DNA from 3 places in the Streptomyces sp. NPDC059695 genome. Region 2 is predicted to be linked to each of the others. Evidence: riboswitches for the same ligand, from Rfam matches in the RefSeq annotation. Region 2 holds a riboswitch; each other region holds the start of a gene.
What was found. A riboswitch is a leader RNA that binds a small molecule or an ion and turns the genes downstream of it on or off. The one in region 2 is predicted to bind cyclic di-AMP.

Region 1: linked by a shared signal. The riboswitch ahead of ACFV2S_RS24180 (M23 family metallopeptidase) and the one ahead of ACFV2S_RS09420 (transglycosylase SLT domain-containing protein) in region 2 are both predicted to bind cyclic di-AMP.
Region 3: linked by a shared signal. The riboswitch ahead of ACFV2S_RS10855 (peptidoglycan DD-metalloendopeptidase family protein) and the one ahead of ACFV2S_RS09420 (transglycosylase SLT domain-containing protein) in region 2 are both predicted to bind cyclic di-AMP.

What each region holds. Positions count from the first base shown of each region.
Region 1 covers NZ_JBHWFF010000020.1:31,652-41,801, reverse strand. The annotation lists gene ACFV2S_RS24205 (ATP-binding protein) at 1-1,491, opposite strand, end outside; gene ACFV2S_RS24200 (CobW family GTP-binding protein) at 1,602-2,651, shown strand; gene ACFV2S_RS24195 (DNA topoisomerase (ATP-hydrolyzing) subunit A) at 2,714-5,173, opposite strand; gene ACFV2S_RS24190 (M16 family metallopeptidase) at 5,355-6,713, shown strand; gene ACFV2S_RS24185 (M16 family metallopeptidase) at 6,740-8,107, shown strand; cyclic di-AMP (ydaO/yuaA leader) riboswitch at 8,307-8,471, shown strand; gene ACFV2S_RS24180 (M23 family metallopeptidase) at 8,484-9,254, shown strand; gene ACFV2S_RS24175 (GntR family transcriptional regulator) at 9,534-10,150, shown strand, end outside.
Region 2 covers NZ_JBHWFF010000006.1:4,839-14,988, reverse strand. The annotation lists gene ACFV2S_RS09445 (phosphocholine-specific phospholipase C) at 38-2,062, shown strand; gene ACFV2S_RS09440 (dienelactone hydrolase family protein) at 2,157-2,924, opposite strand; gene ACFV2S_RS09435 (MarR family winged helix-turn-helix transcriptional regulator) at 3,047-3,505, shown strand; gene ACFV2S_RS09430 (MFS transporter) at 3,502-4,935, shown strand; gene ACFV2S_RS09425 (hypothetical protein) at 5,029-5,664, opposite strand; cyclic di-AMP (ydaO/yuaA leader) riboswitch at 5,985-6,168, shown strand; gene ACFV2S_RS09420 (transglycosylase SLT domain-containing protein) at 6,174-7,064, shown strand; gene ACFV2S_RS09415 (phosphoribosyltransferase family protein) at 7,048-8,352, opposite strand; gene ACFV2S_RS09410 (hypothetical protein) at 8,500-9,096, opposite strand; gene ACFV2S_RS09405 (alpha/beta fold hydrolase) at 9,246-10,010, opposite strand.
Region 3 covers NZ_JBHWFF010000007.1:5,141-15,290, reverse strand. The annotation lists gene ACFV2S_RS10895 (DUF6745 domain-containing protein) at 1-290, opposite strand, end outside; gene ACFV2S_RS10890 (hypothetical protein) at 316-642, opposite strand; gene ACFV2S_RS10885 (STM4015 family protein) at 809-1,768, shown strand; gene ACFV2S_RS10880 (STM4014 family protein) at 1,765-2,925, shown strand; gene ACFV2S_RS10875 (STM4013/SEN3800 family hydrolase) at 2,937-3,758, shown strand; gene ACFV2S_RS10870 (STM4012 family radical SAM protein) at 3,755-5,134, shown strand; gene ACFV2S_RS10865 (STM4011 family radical SAM protein) at 5,144-6,004, shown strand; gene ACFV2S_RS10860 (SGNH/GDSL hydrolase family protein) at 6,008-6,802, opposite strand; gene ACFV2S_RS10855 (peptidoglycan DD-metalloendopeptidase family protein) at 6,985-7,929, opposite strand; cyclic di-AMP (ydaO/yuaA leader) riboswitch at 7,934-8,121, opposite strand; gene ACFV2S_RS10850 (tyrosine-protein phosphatase) at 8,462-9,283, shown strand; gene ACFV2S_RS10845 (DUF6126 family protein) at 9,296-9,451, opposite strand; gene ACFV2S_RS10840 (helix-turn-helix domain-containing protein) at 9,485-10,114, opposite strand.

The DNA.
Region 1 (10,150 bases), on a different contig from region 2:
GGACGGCAGCGCCTTCGTGGTCCAGCCCTCGGTGAAGATCAGCTCGCGTCGGTCCTCGGGGACGCCGGGGCCGCTGTCCGAGACCCGCAGCACCACCGTACGGTCCTCGGCGCGGAAGGAGACGTCGACGCGGGCGCCGGGGGTGCCCGCGACGGCGTCCAGGGCGTTGTCGACCAGGTTGCCGACGACGGTGACCAGCTCGCGCGGGTCGACCAGCCGGTCCGGGAGCAGGGAGTCGGGTGCGAGCCGCAGAGAGACACCGCGCTCGGCGGCGACGGTCGCCTTCCCGACCAGCAGCGCGGCGAGGAGCGGGTCGTGGACCTTCTCGGTGACCTGCTCGGCGGTGGCCCGGTGCACGCCGACGACCTCCGTGACGAACTCGACCGCCTCCTCGTGCATCTCCAGTTCCAGCAGACCGAGCAGGGTGTGCAGGCGGTTGGCGTGCTCGTGGTCCTGGGCGCGGAGCGCGTCGATCAGGCCGCGGGTGGAGTCGAGCTCGCGGCCGAGACGCTCCAGCTCGGTGCGGTCGCGGAGGGTCGCGACGGCGCCGCCGTCGTCCGTGGGCATCCGGTTGGCGATCAGAACCCGGTGGCCCCGGACGGTGAGCAGGTCCTCGCCGGTGACCCGGCCGGTGAGGACGTCGGCGGTACGGCCGCCGCCGAGCACCTCGTCCAGGGGCCGGCCCGCCGCCTCGGGGCCGACGCCGAGGAGCCGCTGCGCCTCGTCGTTCATGAGCCGTACCGAGCCGTGGCGGTCGAGGGCCACGACGCCCTCGCGGATGCCGTGGAGCATGGCCTCGCGTTCGGCGAGCAGCGCCGAGATGTCGGAGAAGGCCAGGTCGTGGGTCTGCCGCTGGAGTCGCCGGGAGATCAGGTACGCGGCGAGCGCCCCGGCGGCGAGCGCGCCGCCCGCGTACGCCAGGAGGCCGGGGATGGCGGCGAGGAGCCGGTCGCGGACGCTGTCGTACTCGATGCCGACGGACACCGCGCCGACGATCCGCCCGTCGGCGTCCCGCAGCGGGGCCTTGCCGCGCGCGGAGCGGCCGAGCGTGCCGCTGTCGATCTCCATGACCTCCTTCCCGGCGAGGACGGCGCTCGGGTCGGTCGAGACGACCCGGCCGATCTGCGCGGGGTCGGTGTGCGACCAGCGCACCCCTCGGGTGTCCATGACCACGACGTACTCGGCGCCCGTCGAGGTCCTGATCCGTTCCGCCTCCGCCTGCACCGGGCCGCGCGCGGACGGCCGGCTGCCGGTGAGGTCCGCGGCGAGCCGGGGCGAGGCGCTGGTCCCGGCGATGGCCAGGGCGCGCCGCATGGCCTGGTCGTCGAGCTGGGCGCTCAGCGGGGCGAGGAAGAGTCCGGTGGCGAGGACGGTCACACCGGTCGCGATGGCCAGCTGCATCAGCAGGACCTGCGAGAACACCCGCTGTGGCCACCCGAACCGCCGACGGCGCGCGCGGGGGCGCGGCGGGCTGCTCTGTGCGGGGCTCATGCCCGAAAAGGTAGACGGCCGTGCGCCGTGACCGGAAATGGTGACGGACCGGGCGCCTATTCTGGGGGTTTCCCACGGCCGTGGGCCCCAAGGAACCGGAGGCATGTCCCGTGACGCAGCAGATCCCCGTCGTCGTCCTGACCGGGTTTCTCGGGGCGGGGAAGACCACGCTCCTCAATCACCTGCTGCGCAGCGCCCGGGGCACCCGGATCGGGGTCATGGTCAACGACTTCGGTGACATCGGCATCGACGCGATGACCGTGGCCGGCCAGGTCGGCTCCACGGTCTCCCTCGGCAACGGCTGCCTGTGCTGCGCCGTCGACGCCGGAGAGCTCGACACCTACCTGGAGGTCCTGACCCGGCCCGAGTCCCGGCTCGACGTGATCGTGATCGAGGCGAGCGGGCTCGCGGAGCCGGAGGAGCTGGTGCGCATGGTGCTCGCCAGCGAGAACGAGCGGGTCGTGTACGGGGGACTCGTCCAGGTCGTCGACGCGTCCGAGTTCGCCGCCACCCGGCGGCGCCATCCGGGGACCGACCGGCACCTCGCCCTCGCCGACCTCGTCGTCGTCAACAAGGCGGACCGGGTGGCCGCGGACGAGCTGAGGGGCGTACGGGAGGCGGTGGCCGCCCTCGCCGGTCGCGCCGCCGTGGTCGAGGCCACCCGCGGGCGCGTCGATCCGGAGCTGCTCTTCGACCGGGTCGTGCCGGAGGGCGAGATCGAGGGCCAGATGTCGATCGAGGACCTCCTGTACGGCTCCGGGGACGAGGGCCACGACCATCCGCACGCGGCCTACGAGAGCCTCTCCGTGACGGCCTCGACGCCGCTGCACCCGCGCCGTCTGATGGCCTTCCTCGACTCGCGCCCCGAGGGCCTCTACCGGATCAAGGGCTTCGTCGACCTCGGCGCCGCCGACCCGGCCAACCGCTACACGGTGCACGCCGTCGGCCGCTTCCTGCGCTTCTACCCCGAGCCCTGGCCCGCCGGTGGCGAACGGCTCACCCAGCTCGTCCTGATCGGCTCCGGCGTCGACACGGCCGCACTGCGCAAGGAACTGGCCGCCTGCGCACTGAACGGCCCGCAGGACGCCCCCGACGAGCACAGCATGTGGGGCGTCCTGCGGTACGTGCAGCGGTCCGAGGAGGAACCGGACGAGGGCTAGGGCCTGTCGCCGTACTCCCGTCTGCCCCGCGGGCGACGACAGGAGTACGGCGGCGACACGCCCTAGCTCGCCGGGCCCGCCACCACCTCGACCGTCTGGGGGAGCGGGGTGCCCGAGCCGTCGCGGCGGGGGTCGGGGGCCGGGAGGGAGACCGGGGCGCCGGTCTTCTGGGCCGCGCGGGCCGGGGTGGCGCCCGCCCAGGCCAGGAGCAGGACGTCCTCGCCCTTCAGGAAGCGCTGGCACCGGACGCCGCCGGTCGCGCGGCCCTTGCGCGGGTACTGGTCGAAGGGCGTCAGCTTCGCCGACGTACCCGTCGAGGAGTCCAGGGTGCCGGTGGAGCCCGCGATGGTGAAGACGACGGCCTCCGCCGCCGGGTCCACCGCCGTGAAGGAGATCACCTCGGCGCCCGCGGTGAGCTTGATGCCCGCCATGCCGCCCGCCGGCCGGCCCTGGGGCCGTACCTGCGAGGCCTGGTAGCGCAGCAGCTGGGCGTCGGAGGTGATGAAGACCAGGTCCTCGTCGCCGGTCCGCAGCTCCGTGCCGCCGACGATCCGGTCACCGTCCTTGAGGGTGATGACCTCCAGCTCGTCCTTGTTCGCCGGATAGTCCGGCACCACGCGCTTGACCACGCCCTGCAGCGTGCCGAGGGCGAGGCCGGGCGAGGACTCGTCGAGCGTGGTCAGGCAGACGACCGTCTCGTCCCCCTCCAGGGAGAGGAACTCGGACAGCGGCGCGCCGCCCGCCAGGTTCGGGGCGGTCGCGGTGTCCGGGAGCTGCGGCAGGTCGATCACGGCGATCCGCAGCAGCCGGCCGGACGAGGTCACCGCGCCCACGTCACCGCGCTGGGTGGCCGCCACCGCCGACACGATCACGTCGTGCTTGGCGCGCGTCGCGTCCGGGTCGACCGCGGGCAGCTCCGCCGTCGCCGTACGGGCGAGGAGGCCGGTCGAGGAGAGCAGCACGCGGCACGGGTCGTCCGCGACTTCCAGGGACACGGCCGCGACGGGCGCGCCCGCCGACTCCAGCAGGACCGTCCGCCGGTCGGTGGCGAACTTCTTGGCGACGGCCGCCAGTTCCGCCGAGACCAGCTTGCGCAGCTCCGCGTCGGAGTCGAGGATCCCGGTGAGCTCGTCGATCTCGCCGTTCAGCCGGTCGCGCTCGCTCTCCAGTTCAAGGCGGTCGAACTTGGTGAGGCGGCGCAGCGGGGTGTCCAGGATGTACTGCGTCTGGATCTCGCTCAGCGAGAAGCGCTCCATCAGGCGCTCCTTGGCCTGGGCGGAGTTCTCGCTCTCCCGGATGAGCCGGATGACCTCGTCGATGTCGAGCAGCGCGACGAGAAGGCCGTCGACCAGGTGGAGGCGGTCGCGCTTCTTGGTGCGGCGGAACTCGGAGCGGCGCCGCACGACCTCGAAGCGGTGGTCGAGGTAGACCTCGAGCAGCTCCTTGAGGCCGAGGGTGAGCGGCTGTCCGTCGACCAGCGCCACGTTGTTGATGCCGAAGGACTCCTCCATCGGCGTCAGCTTGTAGAGCTGCTCCAGGACGGCCTCGGGCACGAAGCCGTTCTTGATCTCGATGACGAGACGCAGGCCGTGGCTGCGGTCGGTGAGGTCCTTGACGTCCGCGATGCCCTGGAGCTTCTTGGAGCCGACCAGGTCCTTGATCTTGGAGATGACCTTCTCGGGGCCGACCGTGAAGGGCAGCTCGGTCACGATGATGCCCTTGCGGCGGGCCGTCACCGTCTCCACGGTCGTGGTGGCGCGGATCTTGAAGGAGCCGCGGCCCGACTCGTACGCGTCCTTGATGCCGGACAGCCCGACGATCCGGCCGCCGGTCGGCAGGTCGGGGCCCGGCACGAACCGCATCAGCGTCTCGAGGTCGGCGTTCGGGTACCGGATCAGGTGGCGGGCGGCCGCGACGACCTCGCCGAGGTTGTGCGGGGGCATGTTCGTCGCCATGCCGACCGCGATCCCGGAAGCGCCGTTGACCAGCAGGTTCGGGTAGGCGGCGGGGAGGGCCACCGGCTCCTGCTCCTGGCCGTCGTAGTTCGGCGAGAAGTCGACCGTGTCCTCGTCGATGGACTCGGTCATCAGGAGCGCGGCCGGGGCCATCCGCGACTCGGTGTACCGCATGGCGGCCGGCGGGTCGTCGTTGCCCAGGGAGCCGAAGTTGCCGTGGCCGTCGACGAGGGGGAGCCGCATGGAGAAGGGCTGTGCCATGCGGACCATCGCGTCGTAGATCGAGGCGTCGCCGTGCGGGTGGAGCTTGCCCATCACCTCGCCGACGACACGGGCGCACTTGACGAAGCCGCGGTCGGGCCGGAGCCCCATCTCGCCCATCTGGTAGACGATGCGGCGCTGGACGGGCTTCATGCCGTCGCGGGCGTCGGGGAGGGCGCGCGAGTAGATCACCGAGTACGCGTACTCGAGGAAGGAGCCCTGCATCTCGTCGACCACGTCGATGTCGAGGATCCTCTCCTCGTACGCGTCGTCCGGCGGCGGTGTCTTCGTGCTGCGGCGGGCCATCGCGGCTGCGGCTCCTTCACCAACAAGGTTGATCTGACGCGGACCATTGTGGACCGTGCCACCGACAACGCCGACCGCGACCCGGAAGAGGGACATCACGAAGCCCCGGGAACTTCGCCAGGTGTCGGCGCGCTTGCATACAGTGGCAGGACTTTTTCACATCGCGATCGAAGGGACGTACATGCCCATGGGTCACACGGCCACGGCCGAGGCCGGCTCCGGCGGCCTGACAGCGACCGAGCACCGGTTGGCGAACGGCCTGCGCGTGGTGCTCTCGGAGGACCACCTGACCCCGGTCGCCGCGGTCTGCCTCTGGTACGACGTCGGCTCGCGCCACGAGGTCAAGGGCCGCACGGGCCTCGCCCACCTCTTCGAGCACCTGATGTTCCAGGGCTCGAAGCAGGTGCACGGCAACGGCCACTTCGAGCTGGTGCAGGGCGCCGGCGGCTCGCTCAACGGCACGACGAGCTTCGAGCGCACCAACTACTTCGAGACCATGCCCACGCACCAGCTGGAGCTCGCGCTCTGGCTGGAGGCCGACCGCATGGGCTCGCTGCTCGCCGCGCTGGACGACGAGTCCATGGAGAACCAGCGGGACGTCGTCAAGAACGAGCGCCGCCAGCGCTACGACAACGTGCCGTACGGCACGGCCTTCGAGAAGCTGACCGCCCTCGCCTACCCCGAGGGCCACCCGTACCACCACACGCCGATCGGCTCCATGGCCGACCTGGACGCGGCGACGCTGGAGGACGCGCGGAACTTCTTCCGCACGTACTACGCCCCGAACAACGCCGTGCTGTCCGTCGTCGGGGACATCGACCCGGTGCAGACGCTGGCCTGGGTGGAGAAGTACTTCGGCTCGATCCCCGCCCACGACGGCAAGCCCGCGCCGCGCTCCGGCGAGCTGCCCGAGGTCATCGGCGAGCAGCTCCGCGAGGTCGTCGAGGAGGAGGTCCCGGCCCGCGCGCTGATGGCCGCCTACCGGCTGCCGCACGACGGCACGCGCGCGTGCGACGCCGCCGACCTGGCCCTGACGGTCCTGGGCGGCGGGGAGTCCTCCCGCCTGCACAACCGCCTGGTCCGCCGTGACCGCACGGCCGTCGCCGCCGGCTTCGGCCTGCTGCGGCTCGCCGGAGCGCCCTCGCTGGGCTGGCTGGACGTCAAGACCTCCGGGGGCGTCGAGGTCCCGCAGATCGAGGCGGCCGTCGACGAGGAGCTCGCCCGGTTCGCCACCGAGGGCCCCACGCCCGAGGAGATGGAGCGCGCGCAGGCCCAGTTGGAGCGGGAGTGGCTGGACCGGCTCGGCACCGTCGCGGGCCGCGCGGACGAACTGTGCCGGTTCGCCGTGCTGTTCGGCGACCCGCAGCTCGCCCTGACCGCCGTCGACCGGGTCCTCGACATCACCGCCGAGGAGGTGCGCGAGGTCGCCGCGGCGAAGCTGCGCCCCGACAACCGCGCGGTGCTCGTCTACGAGCCCCTGGCGACCGAGCAGAGCGACAGCGCCGACGGCGAAGACGACGAAGAGGGAGCGGACCAGTGACGGACGCCGCCGTGTCCTTGACGAGCATGGACTTCCACCCGCAGCCGCAGCCGGGCACCGCGAAGCCGTGGGCCTTCCCGGCCCCGGACCGCGGGAAGCTGGACAACGGTCTGACGCTGCTCACCAGCCACCGCCCCGGCCAGCAGGTCGTCGCCGTGGAGATCTTCCTGCCCGCCCCGCTGGACGCCGAGCCGGCCGGTCTCGACGGTGTCGCCACCATCATGGCCCGCGCGCTGTCCGAGGGCACCGACCAGCGCAGTGCCGAGGAGTTCGCGGCCGAGCTGGAGCGCTGCGGCGCCACGCTCGACGCGCACGCCGACCACCCGGGCGTACGGGTCTCCCTGGAGGTCCCGGCCTCCCGGCTGCCCAAGGCGCTCGGGCTGCTCTCCGAGGCCCTGATCGCCCCGGCGTTCCTGGAGACCGAGGTCGAGCGCCTGGTGCGCAACCGTCTCGACGAGATCCCGCACGAGTCGGCCAATCCGGGCCGCCGCGCCGCCAAGCAGCTCTCGAAGGAGCTGTTCCCGGCCGAGTCCCGGATGTCCCGGCCGCGCCAGGGCACCGAGGAGACCGTGGCCGCGATCGACGCCGCCGCCGTCCGCGCCTTCTACGAGGCGTACGTCCGGCCCGGCACGGCCACCGCCGTGGTCGTCGGCGACCTGACCGGCGTCGACCTCGACAAGGTCCTCGCCGAGACGCTGGGCGCCTGGACCGGCGAGCCCGCCGAGCCGCTCCCGATGCCGCCGATCACCGCCGACGACACCGGACGGGTCGTCATCGTGGACCGCCCCGGCGCCGTGCAGACGCAGCTGCTCATCGGCCGGATCGGCGCCGACCGGCACGACCGCGTCTGGCCGGCCCAGGTCCTCGGCACGTACTGCCTCGGCGGCACCCTGACCTCGCGTCTGGACCGGGTCCTGCGCGAGGAGAAGGGCTACACGTACGGCGTGCGGGCCTTCGGCCAGGTGCTCCGCTCGGACGCCGGGGGGAACGGCGCCGCGATGCTCGCCATCAGCGGATCCTTCGACACCCCGAACACGGGTCCGGCGCTTGAGGACCTGTTCACGGTGCTGCGCACGCTCGCCGCGGAGGGTCTGACCGACGCCGAGCGCGAGACGGCCGTGCAGAACCTGGTGGGCGTGGCGCCCCTCAAGTACGAGACGGCCGCCTCCGTCGCCGGGACGCTCGCCGACCAGGTGGAGCAGCACCTCCCGGACGACTTCCAGGCGCAGTTGTACGCGCGCCTGGCCGAGACCGGCACGGTCGAGGCGACGGCCGCCGTGGTCAGCGCCTTCCCGGTGGACCGGCTCGTCACCGTGCTCGTCGGTGACGCGGCGCAGATCGCGGAGCCGGTGCGCGCGCTCGGGATCGGTGAAGTGACCGTCGTGACCGGCTGATTCCGGCCACCGCACGACAACGCGAGGACCCCGACGGCATGGTTCGTCGGGGTCCTCCGCTTTGTCCGTATTGAGGTCAAGATGATCGTTTGCCCTGTGGCATGTCTTACAAAAGACCTGTCTGGTTGGTGATTGAAAGACGATCCGCATAGCGTCAGGGCGGCTGTTCGTCAGTTGCACGTGCCGCAGCCGCGGCATCGGACAGTCATCGCCGAGTCCCCGTCAGGCGCGAGCCTGGGGAGCCGGGGACCCACACGTAGTCCCTGGGGTGAATCGGGTGCCTTCGTCTCGACGGAGGGGCCCGTAGGAGACCTTCCTGCTCCGAACCCGTCAGCTAACCCGGTAGGCGAGAAGGAAGGAAAGGATCAGCCCCTACATGGCGTTCACCCGTGCCACCGGGAAGCATCGTGGTCCGAGCCGGATGGCACGCCGCAGCGTGGGCATCGCCGGTGCCGCGACGCTCGCCACCACCGGCGTCATCGGAACCCTCGCCTCCCCGGCTCTCGCCGCGGACATCGACAACCGCTCCCCTGAGGACACCGGTCTCACCCAGGTGATCACCGAGGACTCCCTCGTGGACCGGATCAACGCCCAGGCCGCCGCCCAGGAGCGGGAGGCCTTCGAGGCCATCGCCAAGGCGAAGGCCGAGGCCGAGGCCAAGCGCAAGGCCGAGGCCCGGGCCAAGGAGATCCGGCTGGAGCGTGAGCGCGCCGCCCGCGAGGCCGAGCGCCGCCGCCTGGCCTCCTTCCAGCTCCCCGTCGGCGGCTCGTACGTCTCCACCGGCTACAAGACCGGCGGCTCCCTCTGGTCCTCCGGAAGCCACTCCGGCGTCGACTTCCACGCGGCCTACGGCACCCGGGTCGTCTCCGTGGGCTCCGGCACCGTCGTCGAGGCCGGCTGGGGCGGCGCGTACGGCAACAACATCGTCATCCGGATGAACGACGGCACGTACACCCAGTACGGGCACCTCTCCTCCATTGGGGTCTACGTCGGCCAGACCGTCGAGCCCGGCCAGCAGATAGGCGTCTCGGGCTCCTCCGGCAACTCCACGGGCCCGCACCTCCACTTCGAGGCGCGCACGAGCCCCGACTACGGCTCGGACATCAACCCGGTCGCGTACCTCCGCGCCCGCGGCGTCAACGTCTGACCGGACCGGACTCGCCCGGACCCGACCGGACTGGACCGGACAGGGTCGGGCCGGACCCGACCTGACCCGACCGGCCGTCGGCCCGGATCCCCGCGCACCGCATCGCAAAAGCCCCGGCTCGTACTGAGCCGGGGCTTTTCGCTGACCAAAAGAAGCCAAAGGCCGTCATGGATTCCGCTGGGGCATCGGAATTTCCGGCGGGCTGCAATAGAGTCGCAGACCGGGCGCAGAAAAGGCGCCGATCGAATGGACTCACGCGGACCAAGGCGGAGGTCGGACATGCGCATTCCCGCGCACTCGGTATGCACGGCGATCCGGGACGACATCGTCTCCGGCGTGTTCGAGCGGGGTGCCCGGCTGACCGAGGAGCAGCTCGCCCGCCGGTACGGGGTCTCCCGCGTCCCGGTCCGCGAGGCGCTGCGCACCCTGGAGTCCGAGGGCTTCGTCGTCACCCGGCGCCACGCCGGCGCCCATGTCGCCGAGCCGACCGAGCAGGAGGCGGCCGATCTGCTCGACATGCGGGCGCTGCTCGAACCGCTGGGGGCCGCGCGGGCCGCGCAGCGGCGCACGGAGGCCCACCTCAAGGTGCTGCGCGGCCTGGTCAGGCTGGGGCAGGAGCGGGCCAGGCGCGGTCAGGGCGAGGATCTGCGCTCGCTCGGCGGCTGGTTCCACGAGACGCTCGCGCAGGCGTCCGGGAGTCCGGCGCTGACGGCGCTGCTCACCCAGCTGCGGCACAAGATCGCCTGGACGTACGCGGTGGATCTGCCCGCCCTGCCCGTCGAGGCCTGGGCCGAGCACGGCGCGATCGTGGACGCCGTGGCGCGCGGCGACGCCGAGCGGGCGAGGGCGCTGACCGCGCTGCACGCGGAACGCTCCCTGCCGCTGCACCGGCTCAA
Region 2 (10,150 bases):
GTGCCGCTGGGGCACACCGTGACAGGAGAGGCGGGGCATGATTCCCATCAGCCGCAGAGGTTTCGTCGGGATCGGCGCGGGGCTCATGGCGGGGGCCGCGCTGCCGCCGGTCCAGGCGTCGGCCGCCGCGAGCACCGCGACCGGCACCCTCACGGACGTCAAGCACGTGGTGATCCTCATGCAGGAGAACCGCAGCTTCGACCACTACTTCGGCACCCTGCGCGGCGTACGGGGCTTCGGCGACCGCGCCGCGGGCAACCTGCCCGGCGGCTGGGGCATGTTCAACCAGCCCAACTGGGGCGGCCGCCAGTACCCCTGGAAGCTCAGCGACACCCCGGCCGCCGGCGGCGTCGACGGCGAGACCCTGGCCCAGTGCAACGGCGACCTGCCGCACAGCTGGACCTCGCAGCACGCCGCGTGGAACAAGGGGCGCCTCGACAACTGGGTCACGGGCGTGGGCAACACCCGCTCGCTCGGCCACCTGGCCCGCGGCGACATCCCCTTCCACCACGCGCTCGCCGACCAGTACACGATCTGCGACGCCTACTTCTGCTCGACGCTGAGCGCCACCGGCCCCAACCGCACGTTCCTGTGGAGCGGAAAGATCGACGGCTCCAGCAAGGACGGGGGCGACGAGTCGGGCCTCACCTGGGAGACCTACGCCGAGGCACTCCAGCGCGCCGGGGTGAGCTGGAAGGTCTACCAGAACGCCCAGGACAACTACGGCGACAACGGCCTCGCCTACTTCAAGAAGTTCACCGACGCGCGCCCCGGGGACCCGCTGTACGACCGCGGCATGGGCTCGGTCCCGAAGGTGACCGGCTCGACGCCGGACGACATCGCCGCGGCGATCCGCGCCGACGTCGTCGCGGGCACCCTGCCGCAGGTGTCGTGGGTGGTCGCGAACGAGGCCTTCTCCGAGCACCCGTACGCACCGCCCGGGGACGGCGCCCACTTCGTCGACCTCGTCTACCGCGCGCTGGCCGCGAACGCCGAGGTCTTCGACTCCACGGTGCTGTTCCTCAACTACGACGAGAACGACGGCTTCTTCGACCACGTGCCGCCGCCGGTCGCCCCGCCGGGAACCGCGGGCGAGTACCTGGACGGCGTCCCGATCGGCCTGGGCTTCCGCGTCCCCATGCTTGTCATGTCCCCGTGGACGCGCGGTGGCTGGGTGAGCTCCGAGGTCTTCGACCACACGTCGGTGCTGCGCTTCATGGAGACCTGGACGGCGGCGCTCGGCACCCCGGCGACCTGTCCGAACATCAGCGCCTGGCGCCGGAAGGTCACGGGCGACCTGACCGGTGTCTTCGACTTCGCCCACCCGGTGTACGGGGTTCCGGCCGGCCTCCCGTCCACGGCGAAGGTGATCGGGCAGGCCACCTGCGGCCCGCTGCCGAACCCGGCGCCGCAGAACAACGCGCTGCCGGCGCAGGAGTCCGGCACCCGCCCGGCACGCGCCCTGCCGTACCAGGTGAACGGCAACCTCGACCGCTTCGAGTTCGGCGCCGCGGGCAAGATCCTGGCCTGGTTCTCGATGACCAACCAGGGCGCGGAGGCCAGGCGGTCGGCGCACTTCTCGATCCATCCGCACCAGTACCGGGACACCGCCGCCTGGCAGTACACCGTCGACCCCGGCGACACGGCCACGGACTTCTTCAACATCGGCCTGGGATCGGGTTCGGGGAAGTACGACATCTCGATGATGGGCCCCAACCGCTTCCTGCGCCGGTTCATCGGGGACGCCTCCAAGGCGGGCAAGGCCGTCGAGGTGGCCGCGCGGTACGCACCCGAGTCGGGGACGGGCAAGACCGCTCTGTGGTTCAGGATGACCAACACCTCGGCCGGGCCGGTCACCTTCACCATCCGCTCGAACGCCTACCGCTCGGACGGTCCGTGGACGTACACGGTGCCGGCGAACTCCAGCCGCGAGGACTACTTCAACGCGGTGGCGTACAACGGCGGCTGGTACGACTTCACGATCCTCGCCGACATCGACGGGACCTGGTCGCGCCGGTACACCGGCCACATCGAGAACGGAGCCGCGAGCGTCAGCGGCTGACCTCCGCCCCCACCGGCCGGGCGGCGGCCTTCCGGTCGCCGCCCGCCTTCGCCCGCGGCGGCGTACGGCGCGGTCGCGTCCGGGGACGTGCCCGTCAGTGCCCGGGGCCGGTCTCCTCACCTGAGTCACGGCCCGGGTCCTCCGCCACGGGCAGGCACTCGTCGAGGAGACCCACGACGTCGCGCCAGGCTCGCTGCGCGTGCCGCGGGTGGTAGCCGACGCCGGGGACCATGGGGTGGTCGACCGTCGGGTGGTGGAAGGCGTGCAAGGCTCCGCCGTAGACCGTGAGGCGCCAGTCGACGTCCGCGGCCCGCATCTCGGCGATGAACGCGTCCCGCTGCGCGGGCGCCATGATCGGGTCTTCCGACCCGACCCCGGTCCAGACCGGGCAGCGAATGCGCGCCGCCTCGCCCGGTCGGCCCGTGGTCAGTGCGTTGACCGTCCCGATCGCGCGCACGCCGACGCCGGCGCGTCCGAGTTCCAGACCGATGGCACCGCCCGTGCCGTAGCCGACAGCGGCGATCCGCTCGGGGTCGGTGCGCGGTTCGGCCCGCAACACGTCGAGCGCCGCGAGGCCGATGCCTCGCATCCGCTCGGGATCGGCGAGCAGCGGCAGGCAGCGGGACAGCATCTCCTCCGGATCGTCCAGATAGCGCCCGCCATGGAGGTCGAAGGCCAGCGCCACGTACCCCAGCTCGGCGAGCGCGTCGGCCCTGCGGCGCTCGACGTCGCTGAGCCCCGTGCCCTCCGGTCCGAGCAGCACCGCGGGCCGGCGGTCGGCACCGGCCGGGAGCGCGAGGTGCCCGATCATGGTCAAACCGTCGGCCGGATACTCGACCGTACGCGTCGTCACCGTCGTCATCGTCGTCGTCATGGGACGTGACGGTAGTGAGCGGCGAGCCCGGTCCGGCGGGTGTTCCGCCGCCGGCGGAACGGCGCGGCCATTTCCATAAACTCTGAATATAAAGACGCTATGCTTTGAGCGTGAGTCGTCAAGACACCGCCCCCGGCGCGTCCGCCGCCATCGGGGCAGCCCTCTACGGCCTGGCCACCAGGGCCACGAGACGCCTGCCCCGGGACATGAGCCTCACGTCCGCCGCCACCCTGGCCACCCTGGACCGGACCGGCCCGCGGCGCATCACCGATCTGGCCGCGGTCGAGGGCGTCACCCAGCCCGCGATGACCACCCTGGTCCGCGTGCTCGAGGAGTCCGGCCTGGTCGAGCGGCGGGGCGACGCGTCGGACAGACGGGTCACGCTGGTGTGCCTGACCGAGGCCGGCGCCTCCTACGTCCGGACGCGGCGCCAGGCGGGCGTCCACGCGTTCGAGCGGTTGATCGGCGAACTCACCGAAGACGAGGTCGAGGCGCTCGTGGCCGCCCTCCCGGCGCTGAAGCACCTGTCAGAGCTCGAAGGCCGGGACCGCGAAGGCCCGAAGCAGTGACCGGGCAGCCGGCCGGCGGGGGCACGGTGAAGGCCCTCCCCGTGGCGCGCTCCGAGGCGCGGCCGCTGGTCCCCGCCCTGATGTTCATCGCTCTGGTCGTGGCGGCGGTCGCCAGCCTGGGGACGCCGCTCATCACCAGCGTGGCGACCTCGTTCCACGTCTCGCTCGGCAGCGCGCAGTGGACGCTGACCGTCGCGCTGCTCAGCGGCGCCGTCGCCACGCCGGTCCTGGGCCGGCTCGGTGCCGGCCGGCACCGGCGCGCCACGATCCTCACCACACTGGCGGTGGTCGTCGCCGGCAGCGCGCTCACCGTGCTGCCGCTGCCCTTCGGGTGGCTGCTGGCCGGCAGGGCCGCCCAGGGCGTCGGGCTCGGGCTGACGGCGCTGATGATGGGCGTGGCCCGGGACCACCTCCCCGAGGAACGCGGGGCGGCCGTGATCGCCCTGATCTCGGTGGTCTCGGTCATCGGGGCCGGCGTCGGCTACCCGCTGGCCGCACTGCTCGCCGAACTCGGCGGGGTACGGGCCGCCTACGGCCTCGGCCTGGCCGTCACCGCCGCCGCCCTCCTGACCGCGTGGCGCTCCATGCCCGAGGCGCCCGAGGGCCGCTCCGCCCCCGTGGACGTGGCAGGCGCGGTCGTCCTGGCCGCCGCGCTGGTCCTGGTGCTGCTGCTCGCCGGCGAGCGGGATCTGTGGAGCCGGCACCTCGCGGTGGCGGCGGGCCTCGCCGTCGTCGCGGTGGTGCTGCTCTGCGTCTGGGCCGTCGTCGAGCTGCGCAGCACGACGCCCCTGGTCGACGTGCGGGCGGTACGGCACCCGGCGGTCGCCGGGGCGAACCTCGCCATGTTCGTCGGCGGGATCGGCATGTACCTCCTGCTCACGCTCCTCACCCGGTACGCGCAGACGCCACCCGGCGCCGGCTACGGCTTCGGGCTCACCACCTTCGTCGCCGGGCTGGTCCTCATCCCGTTCTCGGTTCTGGGGTTCGTCGCCGGCAAGCTCACGCCGCGGGTCCGGACGCGGATCGCCGACCCCCTGCTCCTGGCCGGCAGCGCCGTCGTGGTCGGCGGCGGGTTCGCCCTGTTCGCGGCGGCCCGGTCGGACCCGGCCGAACTGTTCGCGGCGATGGGCGTGCTCGGCTTCGGCGTCGGCGGGTTCTCGGCCGTGATGCCCGGCGTCATCCTGGCCGTCACGCCCCGGAGCGAGACGTCGAGCGCCATGAGCTTCCACTACGTCGTCCGCAGTGTCGGGTACTCCCTGGGCAGCGCCGTCGGCGGGATGGTCCTCGCCGCGGGCACCGGCCCCGGCCGGCTCTTCCCCGACGACGGCGCCTACACCACCGCGGCGCTGGTCGGCATCGGCGCCATGGCGATCACGGCCCTGACGAGCCTCGCTCTCGCACGCCGGCGCTCCCCCGAGACCCACCCGTGAGCCGGACGCACGCGTCCCCGCACGGGAGGTCCCCTGCCCGACGGTTACCGGGGCTGCGTCTGCCGCACGGCGGGAACGGGCGCGACCGTGTGGTCAGCGCCCGGCGTGCGCCGCCCGGCGGACCGTGGCGTCGAGAAGCGCCACCGCGTCGTCGGCCGTACGGCCGGGCGCCCGGTTCCACGGTCCGATCAGGCCGTGCCACCCGCGTGACCTGAGCTCGGCCATGATCCACGCGGCCGCCTCGTGCATGGTGTCCGCGCCGCCGTAGCCGAGACGGTGGGCCGCGAGGAGAGCGCCGCAGACGCACCGTGCCCCACGGGCGTCGCGCAGCTTGTACGGGGCGTTCTGCCAGCCCCACTCCGTCAGCACCAGGCGCGCGTAGCCGAGGTGCACGGAGGGCCGCAGCTCGGCCTGGCCGACGCGGCGCCAGGAGTGCAGCCGGTCCGGGAGCACGGCCCCCAGCCGGCCGGGGAGGCGGCGCTCACCGGGGAGCTCCGGCGGCAGGGCGGCGAGGGCGTCCGCCACGAGCCGGTCCACCGGCACGCTGAGCAGCTCCCGCCAGCCCTCCCCGGCCGGCGGCGATTCCGCGGGGGCGGTCCACTCCGTGACGATCCGCTGCCAGGTGACGCTCTCGAAGAGGGCGGCGGCCTCGCGGTCGAGGCTGTCGGGGCTGAGGAGAGAGGTGGAGGGCGGCATGGAGGCGGCTCCCGGGTCGACTTCCCCCATCATTCAAGAAGAATGTCTGTTTTGCCACTTTTACGCCCACTCGGAGAGTCGTCCACCCGGGCACCCCACCTCGCCTATTTCACCCCTATTTACCCAGCACGGAATTAAAGCTCAATTCGGACATTGCGCCCCGGGTGACGCGACTCACTCATCGGCCCCCGCCCCGTCCCGGCACCTCGGCCCACCCCGTACCGGGCAAGGAAGTTCAACGGTCTCCCGGCGGCATCGATCTTGAATTCCATGAATTCCGTGATCCATTTACCGATACCCGGCACCCGTTCCCCTTGTTATCGATCGCGTGCCTGGCCTACGGTCACCTCCATTCGAGCGGAACGCCCAATCCTGCCGCCGCTCGGTAAAACTCCCTTTCACCCGACGGCAGGAGCGGGGGACCCACGAATACGCCGGTCCGGATTCCGGAGCGGCTCGGGGTGCAGCCGCGTGCGCGCGGCCGGACATCTCCCGTCCGAACCCGACAGCTCACCCCGCAGGCGCCGGAGAGGAAACCCGTCATGCCTGCTCTCGGTAAGCACCGCCGTCCCCGTCTCGGCCACGTCTCCCGCGGCCTCGCCCTGGTCGGCACCGGTGGCGTCGCCCTGACCCTGCCGCTCATCGCCCCGGCCGTCGCCGGCGCCGCGCCCCTGTCCGGCGCCCCGCAGACCGCCGTCGAGGCCCCCGCGGCTCCCGCCGCGACGATCACGGTCAAGGCCCCCGCGGCCCCGGCCGCCGCGCGTACGTACACCGTCGTGAGTGGCGACTCGCTTTCCCTGATCGCCCAGAAGAAGGGAATTCAGGGCGGCTGGAAGAGCCTTTACCACGCAAACAAGAGCGTCGTGGGTGACAATCCGTCACTCATTCGCCCCGGTCTTGAACTGACGATTCGTCGGGATTCCGTGAAGGTGGCCGTCCCCGCCGAGGCCAAGGCGAAGAAGTCCGCCACGAACGAGCGGGCGAGCCGCTCCGAGCGCCGCGCCGCCACCCCTGCCGTCGCCACCGGGACGGGTTCCTCCGCCGCCGCGGCCGCTCCGGCCGTCGCCGTCCCCTCCGCCGTCAAGGCGGCCCCGATCGCCGCCACCAACTACGCCGACAACCTCGACGGCTGGATCCGCGAGTCGCTGGCCATCATGGGCCAGCGGGGCATCCCCGGGTCCTACGACGGGATCTACCGCAACGTCATGCGCGAGTCCTCCGGAAACCCCCAGGCCATCAACCTCTGGGACTCCAACGCGGTCGCCGGAACCCCCTCGAAGGGCCTCCTCCAGGTCATCCAGCCGACCTTCCTGGCCTACCACGTGCCCGGCACGTCCATGGACCTGTTCGACCCGGTCGCCAACATCACCGCCGCCTGCAACTACGCGGCCGACCGCTACGGCTCCATCGACAACGTCAACTCGGCGTACTGATCTCCCGCCGCCGGAAGTGCCCGGCGAACCAGGAGGTGGCGAGTTCCGCCACCTCCTCCAGGGCGCCCGGCTCCTCGAAGAGGTGCCCGGCGCCCCCCACCACGGCGAGCCGGTTCTCACAGCGCAGCAGCGCCAGGGCCCGCCGGTTGAGGTCCAGGACCAGCGCGTCCGCGCCGCCCACCACCAGGAGCGTCGGGGCACGCACCCGGGCCAGGTGCTCGGCCGCCAGGTCCGGCCGGCCGCCGCGCGAGACGACGGCACTCACCGGGGACGCGGGGTCGCCCGCCGCCCACAGCGCGGCGGCGGCGCCCGTGCTCGCGCCGAAGTAGCCGAGCGGGAGCCCGGTGCTCCCGGGCCGCGCGGCCAGCCACTCCGTGGCCCCGGCGAGCCGCCCGGCGAGGAGCGGGGTGTCGAACACATGGGCCCGGTCGGTCGCCTCCGCCTCGGTCAGCAGGTCGAAGAGCAGCGTCCCCAGACCCGCCCGGTTGAGCGCCGCGGCGACCGCCCGGTTCCTGGGGCTGTGGCGGCTGCTGCCGCTGCCGTGCGCGAACAGGACGATGCCACCCGCGTCCTCGGGCACCGCGAGCCGCCCGCCGAGGGCGACGCCACCGACCGGGATCCTGACGTCCGTGTCCTGGACGACGGGGACACGCGCGGTCCTGATCCGCTCCAGACACGCGATGACCTCGGCGTCGGGGGTCTGCGAGAAGTCCCGGTAGAACTGCCCGATCGCGAAGAAGAGCTCCGGCGCGTGCACGCTGACGGTCTCGTCGGCCTCCCCGCCGAGGCGGGCCGTCCAGCCGCGCGGTGCCACCGGGACGGCGAGGACGATCCGGGCGGCGCCCCGGGCCCGGACGACCCGGCAGGCCGCCAGCGCCGTGGCCCCCGTGGCCAGCCCGTCGTCGACCACGACGACCGTCCGCCCGTCGAGCGGCACGGACGCCCTGCTGCCCCGGTAGCGGAGGGCGCGCTGGTCGAGCTCCGCGTGCTCCCGCTCCTCCACCGCCGCGATGGCGCGGTCGTCGACGCGTGTCTCACGGATCACCCGCTCGTTGAGGACGCGCACGCCTCCCTCCCCGAGCGCCCCCATCGCGAGCTCCGGCTGGTGGGGCACCCCGAGCTTCCGCACGAGACAGATGTCGAGCGGTGCGTCGAGGGCCTCGGCGACCTCCACCGCCACCGGCACGCCACCCCGTGGGAGCCCGAGGACCACGACGTCATGGTCCTTGAGGTGGCCGAGCCGGGCGGCGAGCTGCCGCCCCGCGTCCGTGCGATCGCTGAAGAACATGGTTCCGCCGCCCTTCCGCCTGCGCGGCTGGGGCCCGGGGAGGGACGGCGTGCCCCGCCCCCTGCCCGTCTCTCCAGGGTAGACGGGTCCCCGGCCCGGGCCGGGGGACCGCTCGGTCCCAGGCGGAGCGGCTCCGTACCGTGCGGGTCAGCGGGACTGCAGGGCGTCGAGGGCCACGGTCTGGGCTATCGCCAGGCGCCGGTCGAGCTCGGGGTCGGCTATGTCGAGCACGTACCGGTCCCGGATCCCGAACCGCTTGTCGACCGACATGACGGGCCGCTCCCCCTCGGTGAAGTCGAAGTGGTACGGCACGGCGAACGGGAGGAAGTCCGTGAAGGGCAGGAACTCCCAGGCCCTGCGCAGCAGCGCCACGGTCTCGTTCCGCTCCTGGCCGGTGACCTCCGCCGCCCCGCCCTCCCGGCTCAGGTGCCAGGTGCTGCGCAGCAGGGAGGCACCGAAGTTCTTGCGGAAGGAGCCCAGTCGGGTGCCGGAGGCTCCGACCACGTCGTACGTCGCGCCGAGGTCGATGACCTGACGGGCCTTGAAGGTGAAGAGGACCTGACGCCTGGACTCGTCGGTGTAGAAGGTGACGTGCTCCTTGAGGGCCATCCTCTTCTGGTGGGCGAAGGCGACGAGTTCGCCCTCGCCGCCGTCCGGGCCGACGGTGTGCACCAGGTAGCGGTTGGCCATGGGCGTGACCTTCTGCCGGACGAGAAAGCGGTGCTGCGACTGCGCGAGGCCCATCGGTGGTGCTCCTGCCGGTCGTGGACGGTCCGTGGAAGACCGTCTCCTGAGGTCGAGAGCACGATGATCCGACGCCGGGGAGCCCCGGCGCAGTCCTCGAAAGTCGTCGGTTGCGTCGACCTTCGGCTGAGACCGGGGCCCTGCGCTCCTCAGGCGCCGAGGAAGGCCTCGATCGCCTCCGCGAGGGCCTGCGGGGTCTCCTCGGGGGCGTAGTGGCCCGCGTCCTTCAGGACTTCGAGGCGCGCGTTGGGGTACCAGCGCAGCCAGGTGGCCTCCATCGCCTCGGTGCCGAGCGCGGGGTCGTGGGCGCCGACCACGAGCAGGACGGGGACCGGGTTGTCACGGACGCGCTCGTGGAAGTCCGCGCGGGACCAGGAGTCCAGGTAGGCGCGGAAGGCCGTCGCGGAGGAGCGGGTGACGGAGCGTTCGACGAGCGCGCTCAGCCAGGCCTCGTCGTAGCGTCCGCCGGTGGTGTTGTCGATGATCGCGCGCCGGTTGGCCGGTTCGTCGGCGGCGCCCGCGAAGAGCTCCCAGGTGTCCCCGTCGAGGGGGAAGCCGGCGGCGGAGACCGGTGAGACGCCGATGATCGAGCGGACGCGGTCCGGGGCGTCGAGGAGCATGAGCTGGGCCGCCTTGCCGCCCATCGAGTGCCCGATGACGGAGAACGACTCCCAGCCGAGGTCGTCGGCGACCGCGAGGGCGTCGGCCGCGACCTCCTCCATGGTGTACGCGCCCGCGTGGTCGAGGGCGTCCCCGTATCCCCGGCAGTCGACGAAGGCGTACGAGCCGACGGCACCGTCCAGGTGGGCGCGGAGCGGGGCGAAGCTGGTGCGGTCGCCGAACCAGTTGTGCAGCACGAGGGCCCTCCCGGGCCCCTCGCCGTGTACGTCGTACGGAAGAACCTGGCCCGTCATCGTGCCCCCTGCTCGCGAGGTCGCGCCGCCGCACGCCGACGGCGACGGTCGACGACCGAGTGTGACGGTGAGGACGCGTGGGGTCAACACCGTCGCCCGGGCGCGCGGGAGCGCGTCGGGGGCCGGACGTACCGGCCGTC
Region 3 (10,150 bases), on a different contig from region 2:
CAGCCGGCCGGGCCGAGCGCGTCGTGGAGGCGGCGGCGCTCCTCGGCCCACGGCCGGGTGCGCACCTCGTCCCGTACCGAACGGCCCCGGTCCGCCAGGTGCCGTACGAGCGTGACGGCGGCGAGCGGCGAGTCCGCCCACAGGACGCGCTCCGGCTCGGCGAGGCCGGCCGTGCGGTACGCGAGCCGGACGCCGGCCTCGGCGGCGGCCCGGTCGGCGGGCCCGGTGGCGGCGGCGACGGCCCGCCACCTGTCCGCGGCGGTGGTGCGGTTCATCTCGATCTCCCCCATGTCCTTCACTTCTCTCCTGCGGACGTCAGTCCGCGACGATCCGGTACGCGCCGGGCACGTACTCCCGCTGCCGCACCACCCGGTACCAGCCCCTGGGGAGCGGTATGGGCGCGTGCTCCTCGTGCACCACCCGTCCGCCCTCGGGCAGTTCGAGCAGGAGCGGGCCGAAGGGCCCCGGTTCCGGCACGAGCCGGCCCGGGCCCGGGATCGCGTGGGCGTGCCCGGTGACCTCGCCGAGGGCGAGGACCAGGCGCCCCCGGGCGTCCCTCGGCTCTCCCGCCGCCCCCTTCACCCGCTCCGGTACCGCCGCCTCCGCGACGGGCACGATCAGCACGTCTCCCTGCCGGTACATGGCTCTCCCCAACCCGTCCGGCACGTGCGGCCGGACACGAGAACGACGCTAGGACCCACCACTGACAATCGATCCGGAAGCGCCCCGGCCGGGGGTGTTGTCGGTGCCGCTTGGTACAACTCTCTCCATCAGCCGACCCACCCCGACCGTTGTCTGGAGCGCCGCCATGACCGTTGGCACCTACCTGCAGGAATTCCACGGCCTGCCCGTGTTCGACTTCCCGGGCGCGGACGCGCAGGTCGAGCTGCCCGGGACGGACGCGGTCGCCTGGCGGATCTCCGCGCCGACGTACTCCGACCCCGGGGACGAGCTGTGGGGGCCGCGGTTCGAGCGGTTCCTGAAGACGGTGGACACGGGCCGGGTGCGCGCGCTGGTCGTCGGCGGCTGGGACGAGGCCTACGAGAACTCGTCCGCCGACATCGTCACCGCGCTGATCGGCGCGAACAACCGGCTGACGGGCCTGGAGGCGGTCTTCCTCGGCGACATGACCGGGGAGGACTGCGAGATCAGCTGGATCATCCAGTCCGACGTGACCCCGCTGCTCGCCGCCTACCCGGGGCTCCGGGAGTTCGGGGTGCGCGGCGGCTCGGAGCTGGCCTTCCCGTCCATCCGGCACGAGGGCCTGCGGGCCCTGGTCGTGCAGACCGGAGGTCTCCCCGCCGACGTGGTGCGCGGCATCGTGGGCAGCGACCTGCCCGCCCTGGAGAAGCTGGAACTCTGGCTCGGCACCGACGAGTACGGCGGCGACAGCACCCCCGACGACCTGGCGCCGCTGCTCGCCGGCACCGCCTTCCCCGCCCTGCGCGAGCTGGGCCTGTGCGACAGCGTGATCCAGGACGCCGTGGCCGCCGCCGTCGCGGGCGCGCCGGTCGTCGCCCGGATCGAGCGGCTCGGCCTGTCCATGGGCGTGCTCACCGACGAGGGCGCGGCGGCCCTCCTCGACGGGCAGCCGCTGACCCACCTCACCCACCTCGACCTGTCCCACCACTACCTGTCGGCGGCGATGGCCGAGCGGGTCCGCGCCGCGCTCGTCCCGCACGGCGTGACCGTCGACCTCGGTGACGCGCAGGTGGCGGAGGACGACGGCGACGGGGACGTCTGGCGCTACGTCGCGGTCGCCGAATGACCTCCGGCCCGCGCCTCGTGGTCGTCGGCGATCCGGCGGGCCGCCGCGTCGCGTTCTTCCAGGACGCGCTGCGGACCGCCGGGCTGCCCGGGGCGCGGGCGGTGTCCTGGCCGGACGTGCTCCGGGGCCGGGCGCGGTTCGCCGGGGGCGAGACGGTGCGGCTGGATTCCCCCGGTGAGGACCCGGAGGCCGACCTGCTCCTGCGCGGGGTCGACGATCCGGCCCGGGTCGAGGGCACCGGCCGGTGGTACGGACGGTTCACCGCCGCCGTGGCGGACCTCGGCCGCTGCGTCGCGGAGGCGGGCGCCGTCCTGGTCGACGACCCGTCCGAGCTCGCCGTCCTGTTCGACAAGCGGCTGGGGCACGGCCTGCTCCGGGCGGCCGGTGTCCCGGTGCCGGAGTCGCCGACCTCGGGACCCGGCGCCCCGGTGGTGCGCGGCTGGGCGGACGTGCGGGCGCTGACCGCCGGGGCGGGTCTGCGCCGGGTGTTCGTGAAGCTCGCGCACGGCTCCTCCGCCTCGGGGGTGCTCGCGGTGGAGACGAACGGCGCGGGCCGGGTCCAGGCGACCACCTCGGTGGAGCGGGCGCCCGACGGGCGCCTCTTCAACTCCCTGCGGGTCCGGCGCTACACGAGCGAGCGCGAGGTCGCCGCGATCGTGGACGCCCTCGCCCCCGACGGTCTGCACGTCGAGCGCTGGGTGCCGAAGGCGACCCAGGGCGGCCGGGCGGCCGATCTGCGGGTGGTGGTGGTCGACGGGCGTGCCACCCACGCCGTGCTCCGCACCAGCCGTTCCCCGATGACCAATCTGCACCTGGGCGGCGCCCGGGGCGATCTCGGCGCCGCCCGGGCGGCGATCGCCGCGGCCGGGGGCCGCTGGGAGGACGCGCTCGGGGTCTGCGAGCGGGCCGCCGCCGTCTTCCCGGGCACCCGGTGCGTGGGTGTCGACCTGCTGCCCGCGAGCGGCTGGCGGCGGTTCGCCGTGGGCGAGGTGAACGCCTTCGGCGATCTGCTGCCCGGCCTGACGGGCCTGCCCGGCGGCGGCGCCGAGGGACTCGACACGTACGGGGCCCAGGTGGCGGCGCAGTTCCCCGGCTCCACCTCAGGCCTCTCACCCCTCACGTACCCCTCTCGCACCACAGGAACGAGCACCCCGTGAACCAGCCCGACATGAACGCGATCGTCGGCAGCCACGACCTGCTCCTGGTCACCCTCGACACCCTCCGGTACGACGTGGCGGCCGAGCTCGCGGCGGAGGGCCGCATCCCGAACCTGGCGCGCCACCTCCCCGGCGGCGTCTGGGAGCGGCGGCACGCGCCCGGGAGCTTCACGTACGCCTCCCACCAGGCGATCTTCGCCGGCTTCCTGCCGACCCCGGCGGCGCAGGGACCCCACCCCCGGCTGTTCGCGGCCCGTTTCGCGGGCAGCGAGTCGACGGCCGGCGGCACCTGGGTCCACGACTCCCCTGACATCGTGTCCGCACTGGCGGGCGCGGGCTACCGGACGGTCTGCGTGGGCGGCGTCGGCTTCTTCAACAAGCAGCCGCCGCTCGGCTCCGTGCTCCCCGGTCTCTTCGAGGAGAGCCACTGGGAGCCCTCCTTCGGCGTCGCCTCCCCCCGCTCCTTCGAGTCCCAGGTCGCGTGTGCCGAGGAGGTCGTGGCCGGGCTGCCGCGGGAGGAGCGCCTGTTCCTCTTCGTCAACGTGTCGGCGCTGCACCAGCCCAACTGGTTCCATCTGCCGGGCGCGACCCGCGAGGCCGGCGACTCCCGGGAGACCCACGCGGCGGCCCTGGAGTACGTCGACCGGCACATCGGGCGGCTCTTCGCCGCGATGAGCCGCCGCCGCCCCTGTTTCGCGATCGTGTGCTCCGACCACGGCACCGCGTACGGCGAGGACGGCTTCACCGGGCACCGGCTGGGCCACGAGGTCGTGTGGACCGTGCCGTACGCGCAGTTCGTCCTGGCCGGGCCCGAGGGCGGGGTGGCGGCATGAGCGCCACGACCCGCACTTCCCCGAGCGGCACCGCCCGCCCTTCCCCGGGCGACACCCCCCGTCCGTACCGGAGCTACGTCTACGCCTATCCGCACAAGACGGCGTACCGCGCGCTCCCCGGGCGCCCCGGTCTGGCCGCGCTCTGGGCCGGGGAGCCGAAGGACGCGCTCTCCCTCTACGCGCACATACCGTTCTGCGAGGTCCGCTGCGGCTTCTGCAACCTCTTCACCCGGATCGGCGCCCCGGACGAGCTGACCACCCGCTATCTCGACGCCCTCGACCGGCAGGCCGCCGCCGTCCGCGAGGCCCTCGGGGACGCGTCGCCGGTGCGGTTCGCGACGGCCGCGTTCGGCGGCGGCACGCCCACCTTCCTCACCGCCGCCGAGCTGGAGCGGCTGTGCGACATCGCCGAGAGGCGGACGGGGGTGGACCTGCGGGCGGTGCCGCTCTCCGTGGAGACCTCCCCCGCGACCGCGACGGCCGACCGGCTCGCGCTCCTGGCGGACCGCGGCGCGACCCGGCTCAGCATCGGCGTGCAGAGCTTCGTGGAGGCGGAGGCGCGGGCGGCGGTCCGGCCGCAGCACCGCGCGGACGTCGAGGCGGCGCTCGGCCGGATCCGGGACACCGGGGTGCCGGTGCTCAACATCGACCTGATCTACGGCATCGACGGGCAGACGGAGAGGTCGTGGCGGGTGTCGCTGGACGCGGCCCTCGCCTGGCGGCCCGAGGAGCTGTACCTGTATCCGCTGTACGTGCGCCCGCTCACCGGCCTCGGCCGGATCCAGGACCCGGCGGCGGCCGACCGCGCGTGGGACGAGCACCGGCTCCGGCTCTACCGGTACGGCCGGGACCACCTCCTGGCGCAGGGCTACGAGCAGGTGTCGATGCGGATGTTCCGCCGGGCGGACGCCGGTCCCGCCGGACCGGACGACTACGCCTGCCAGACGGACGGCATGATCGGCCTGGGCTGCGGCGCCCGCTCGTACACCTCGGCGCTGCACTACTCCTTCGACTACGCCGTGGACATGCGGGAGATCCGCTCGATCATCGACGCGTACACGGAGACGGAGGACTTCTCCCGCGCCGAGGTGGGCCGGGCGGTGGACGCGGACGAGGCCCGGCGGCGTCATCTGCTGCAGTCGCTGCTCCAGGCCGGGGGCATGGAGGTCGCCGGGTACGAGGAGCGGTTCGGGTCCTCGCCGTTCGCGGACTTCGGCCCGGAGCTCGCCCGGTTCGAGGAGTACGGCTGGATCGCGGACGCCCCGGCGGGCCTGCTGCGGCTGTCCCCCGAGGGGCTCGCCCACTCGGACGGGCTCGGCCCGGAGCTCTTCTCCCCCGCCGTACGGGCCGCGATGGCCGCGTACGAGACGAAGTAGGCGGCGACCGTGGACCTCACCGTGCTCTACCGGGGGCCGCTCGCCTCCTGCGACTTCGACTGCCCCTACTGCCCCTTCGCCAAGCGCCGGGACAGCCGCGAGCAGCTGCGCGCGGACCGGGCCGCCCTCGAACGGTTCACCGGCTGGGCGGCCGCGCAGACCGGGGACCGGCTGCGGATCCTGTTCACCCCGTGGGGCGAGGGCCTCGTCCGCTCCTGGTACCGGCGGGCGCTGGTCGAGCTGTCCCGGCTGCCGCACGTGGAGCGGGTGGCGATCCAGACCAACCTGAGCTGCCGGACCGAGTGGCTGGCCGACGCGGACCCGGAGAGCGTGGCCCTCTGGTGCACGTACCACCCGGGGCAGACGCCGCAGGAGCGGTTCCTCGCCAGGTGCCGGGAGCTCGCGGAGCGGGGCGTCCGGTACAGCGTCGGGGTGGTCGGTCTGCCCGAGCACCGGGAGGACGCCCGCCGGCTGCGGGCCGCCCTGCCGCCGCACGTCTACCTCTGGGTGAACGCGGCCGAGGGGCACACGTACACCGACGCGGAGGCCGGGGGCTGGACCGAGCTGGACCCGCTCTTCCCGTACAGCCGGCATCCGCACCGCTCGGCGGGGCTGCCCTGCCGCACCGGCGAGTCGGTGATCTCGGTGGACGGCGAGGGGACGGTGCGGCGCTGCCACTTCGTCAGGGCCGAGCTGGGGAACCTGTACGACGGCTCGTACCGCGCCGCCCTGCGTCCCCGCACCTGCCCCCTCGCCCTGTGCGACTGCCACATCGGCTACGTCCACCTGGAGACGCTGCCGCTGTACGACGTCTTCGCGGGCGGGGTCCTGGAGCGGATCCCGGCCGCGCCCCCGGCGGGCGGGGCCTGAGGCCTACAGCGGCATGAGATCGGGGCGCTTCGCCTCGACGTGGTCGCCCGAGCTCTCGCCGCGCAGCCGCCGCCCGATCCAGGGCACCAGGTACTCCCTGGCCCAGTGGATGTCGTCGCGGCGCACCTCCAGCGTGCCGCGCGGCGGGACCGGCGGCCAGGCCTGGTCCGGGTCGGCGGGCACCGGCAGGCCGAGGACCTGGGCGGCGCGCAGCGCGACGCGGGTGTGTCCCTCGGCCGACAGGTGCAGCCGGTCGTCGTCCCAGGCGCGCCGGTCCTGGACGGACCTCAGCGACCACAGGTCGAGGACCGGGCAGCCGTAGCGGTCCGCGATGGCCCGGACGTGACCGTTGTACGTGGCGATCCTGCCGCGCAGGTGCTTGAGGAGGGTCACGCCCCGGGTGTCGAAGCCGGTGGTCACCATGACCGTGCCGACGGCGGAGGTGAGGTCGGCGACGGCGCGCTCGAAGCGCTCGGCCACCTCGTCGGGGTCCGTTCCGGGGCGGATGATGTCGTTCCCGCCCGCGCAGAAGGTCACCAGGTCGGGGGCGAGTTCCTTCGCCCGGGGGACCTGTTCCGCCACGATCTGGTCGAGGAGGCGCCCGCGTACGGCCAGGTTGGCGTAGCGGAAGGCGTCGTGCTCCGGCAGCTGGTCGGCGAGCAGGACCGCGAAGCGGTCCGCCCAGCCGACGTACGTCCCGTCGGGCCCGGGGTCTCCGACGCCCTCGGTGAAGCTGTCACCGATCGCCGCGTACGACCCGAATGCGTTCTTGTCTGTTGATCTCGAATCGTCTGCCACGGGAGCACATCCTTCACCTTTGGTTGTGACCTACGCGACCGTAAGGAGGGGTTGACGGCGGGTGACATATGCCACCGATAAAGATTCCGCCAAGCCGGAATACGCCGGAGGCCCGGCACAGGTGTGCCGGGCCTCCGCTGCCGAGAGGTGCCGCAAAGGCGCCGAAGGGCGCCGATGGTGCGTCAGATGCTCACGCCGTGCGAGCGCAGGGCCGCCAGCGGGTCGATGTCGGAGCCGTACTCCGGACCCGTCCGGATCTCGAAGTGCAGGTGCGGGCCGGTGACGTTGCCGGTCGCGCCGGAGAGGCCGATCTGCTGGCCGCCGGTGACGGTCTGGCCGGCGGAGACGGAGATCGAGGACAGGTGGGCGTACTGCGAGAAGGTGCCGTCGGCGTGCTGGATGACGACCTGGTTGCCGTACGCGCCGCCGTCGCCGGCGGAGTAGACGGTGCCGGGGCCGACCGCGACGACGGTGGTGCCGGTCGAGGCGATGAAGTCGACACCGGTGTGGTAGCCGGAGGACCACATGGAGCCCGAGGCGTGGTACGGGGTACCGAGACCGCCGCTGACGGGCGCGACCCAGCCGGAGGAGGAGGTCGTGCCGGCCGAGGAGGACGACGCCGGGGCGGACGCGGTGGCGGCCTCGGCGGCGGCCGGGGCCGAGGAGCGCTCGCTGCTCCGCGAGGCGCGCGGGGTGTCGCCGTTCTTGCCGGAGCTCTCCGCGCTCTTGTGCGCGGCGGGCTTCGCGGTGCCCTTCGCGCCGAGGGTGAGCTTCATGCCGGGCAGGATCAGCGAGGGGTCCTCGCCGACGACCTGACGGTTGTCCTGGTAGAGCTTCTGCCAGCCGCCCCGGACGTGGTGCTCGGCGGCGATCTTCGACAGGTAGTCGCCGCGGACGACGGAGTACGTCTTCGGCGCGGCCTTCGTGCCGGCGGGCGCGGCCTCGACGGCGGCGGCCTTCACCTGGGCGACGGCGGGCGCGGCGACCGGGGCGGCCTGCTCGGCGGCGTGGGCGCCGGTGGCTCCGAGGAGCGGGAGGGCGACGACGGCGCCACCGGTACCGGCGGCGGCGATGCCGCGGGTCAGACGGCTGGACTTGACGCGGCGGTGCTTACCCTTTGCGGGCATGGCGAATTCCTCTCCGGCGCCTGCGAGGTGAGCTGTCGGGTTCGGACTGGAGATGTCCGGCCGCGTTCGCACGCGACTTCACCCCGAGCCGTCCTTCTTCGAGGGATCGGCGTAGTACCTGGGTCCCCCGCTCCTGCCTCGTACGGGTGAGTGTGGATTCCGGTCGGTGGCAGGATTCGGCGGTCCGTCCGGAGTGAGCGCGACGCTAGACGAGTGGGGTCGGGGCGAACAAGCCGCGGTTTTCACGCGCTCCGGAATCGCGTGATGTCCGGCCGGAATTCCGGTCACCCTCCGTGGATGACGGTCCCTCGATCGCCTTTTCCCGGGGGGTATTTGGAAAAGACGATCAGGCACGGTCCGTCACGGTTATGACGCTGCTCACGCGCCGATCCCCATCTCCCCTACAACCGGGGCGGGTTACCCCTAACATCCTAATCCGGACAGATCACCCATTCCCGCCCGAGGGGGTGCGTGCCCGGCTCCGGGAAAGAGATGATTGCCCCAGGAACCGATCTACAGAACAGGAGCAGCCGTGACGCAGCAGCTGCCACAGGTCCAGCCCGCCGGCGACGCCGAGCCCGAGCTCGCGGGGGTCCGCAACTTCCGGGACGTGGCGGGCCTGCCGACGACGGACGGGCGCGCCGTCCGCCCCGGCCGCCTCTTCCGCAGCGGCCACCTGGCCCACGCGACGGAGGGCGACGCCGCCTTCCTCGCCTCGCTCGGCCTGCACACGGTCTTCGACTTCCGCAACGAGTCGGACCGGAAGGTCGAGGGCGCGGACGTCGAGCTGCCCGGCGTGCGGAACGTGAACATACCGCTCAGCGACCCGGCCGACGGCAAGGAGTTCTGGAAGCTGGTGCGCGGCGGCGAGATCGCACAGCTCCGGGAGGTCCTCGGCGACGGCAAGGCGGCCGCCCGGATGACCGAGTCGTACCGGAGGATGATCGTCGAGCGGACCGCGGAGCACAGCCGGATCCTCCACTCCATGGCGGAGGAGAGCGTCCCGGCCCTGATGCACTGCGCGGCCGGCAAGGACCGGGCCGGACTCGGCATCGCGATCACCCTGCTCGCGCTCGGCGTCGAGCGGGAGGCGATCGAGGCCGACTACGTGAAGTCGAACGACCCGCACCGCCGCTACAACGTGCGCCGCAGCTCCGTCGCCCCGGACGCGATGTCGCCCGAGGTGATGGAGCTGCTGAGCCCGCTCTTCGACGCGCGGGTGGAATACCTGCGGGCCGCCTTCGAGGCGATCGAGGCGACCTGGGGCTCGGTGGACGCCTACCTGACCGAGGGCCTGAAGCTGGCCCCGGAGACGCGCGAGCGGCTGCGGCAGCGGCTCCTCACGGAGGCGTGACCGCCCGGAGGGCTACTGGTTCTGCCCGCCGAGCGTGAAGAGCAGGTAGAGGAAGCCGGCGAAGAGGTGACCGGCCACCAGATAGGCGAAGAGGCGGAGCACGAGCCCCTTGGGGAACTTGCCCTCACCGCGCTCTTCGCCGGTGACAGGTGCAGACTTCTCGGACATGTCGGTCCTTTCCTGAAGAATCGTCATGGAAGGTCAGCGTCGATGCGGCGTCCCGTCGCCGAGGCACAGCTCGGCGGCGGGGCTCTGCATCAGGGTGTGGACGAAGAGCAGCTCGGCCCCGCCGGCCGTGGCGGCGCCGATCCGGTGCGGGGTCAGCGAGTCGAAGTGCGCGCTGTCCCCGGGATCGAGCACGTGGACGGCCTCGCCCAGCGCGAGCCGCACCCGCCCCTCCAAGACGTGGATCCACTCCTCGCCCGGATGGACGCGCACGATGTCGGCCCGGGTGGCGTACGGCACGTGGACCCGCAGGCACTGGAGCGCGCGGCCGGCGCCGCCCGCCTGGCGGTAGATCCAGCCGTCGGCCTCGACGGGCTCGGAGCGGCCGGCCCGGACGACCGGGTCACGCTCGGGCGGCGCCTCTCCCAGGAGCTCTGAGACCGTCGTACCGTAGATGCGGGACAGGGCGAGCAGCATCGGGAGCGAGGGCTGCCGGTTCCCCGTCTCCAGGCGCGAGAGGTGGGCCGGCGAGAGCCCGGCCCGCTGGGCGGCGGCCTCCAGGGTGAGTCCCCGGCGGCGGCGCAGGGCCCGCAGCTGCGGGGCGACGTCGGGCAGGACGCCGGGGGTGTCGGGGTCCGGGGAGGTCTCCCCGGGGACGTGGTCCATGCGTCCATTCCGCCAGAATCGTGGGGGGGGGGGACG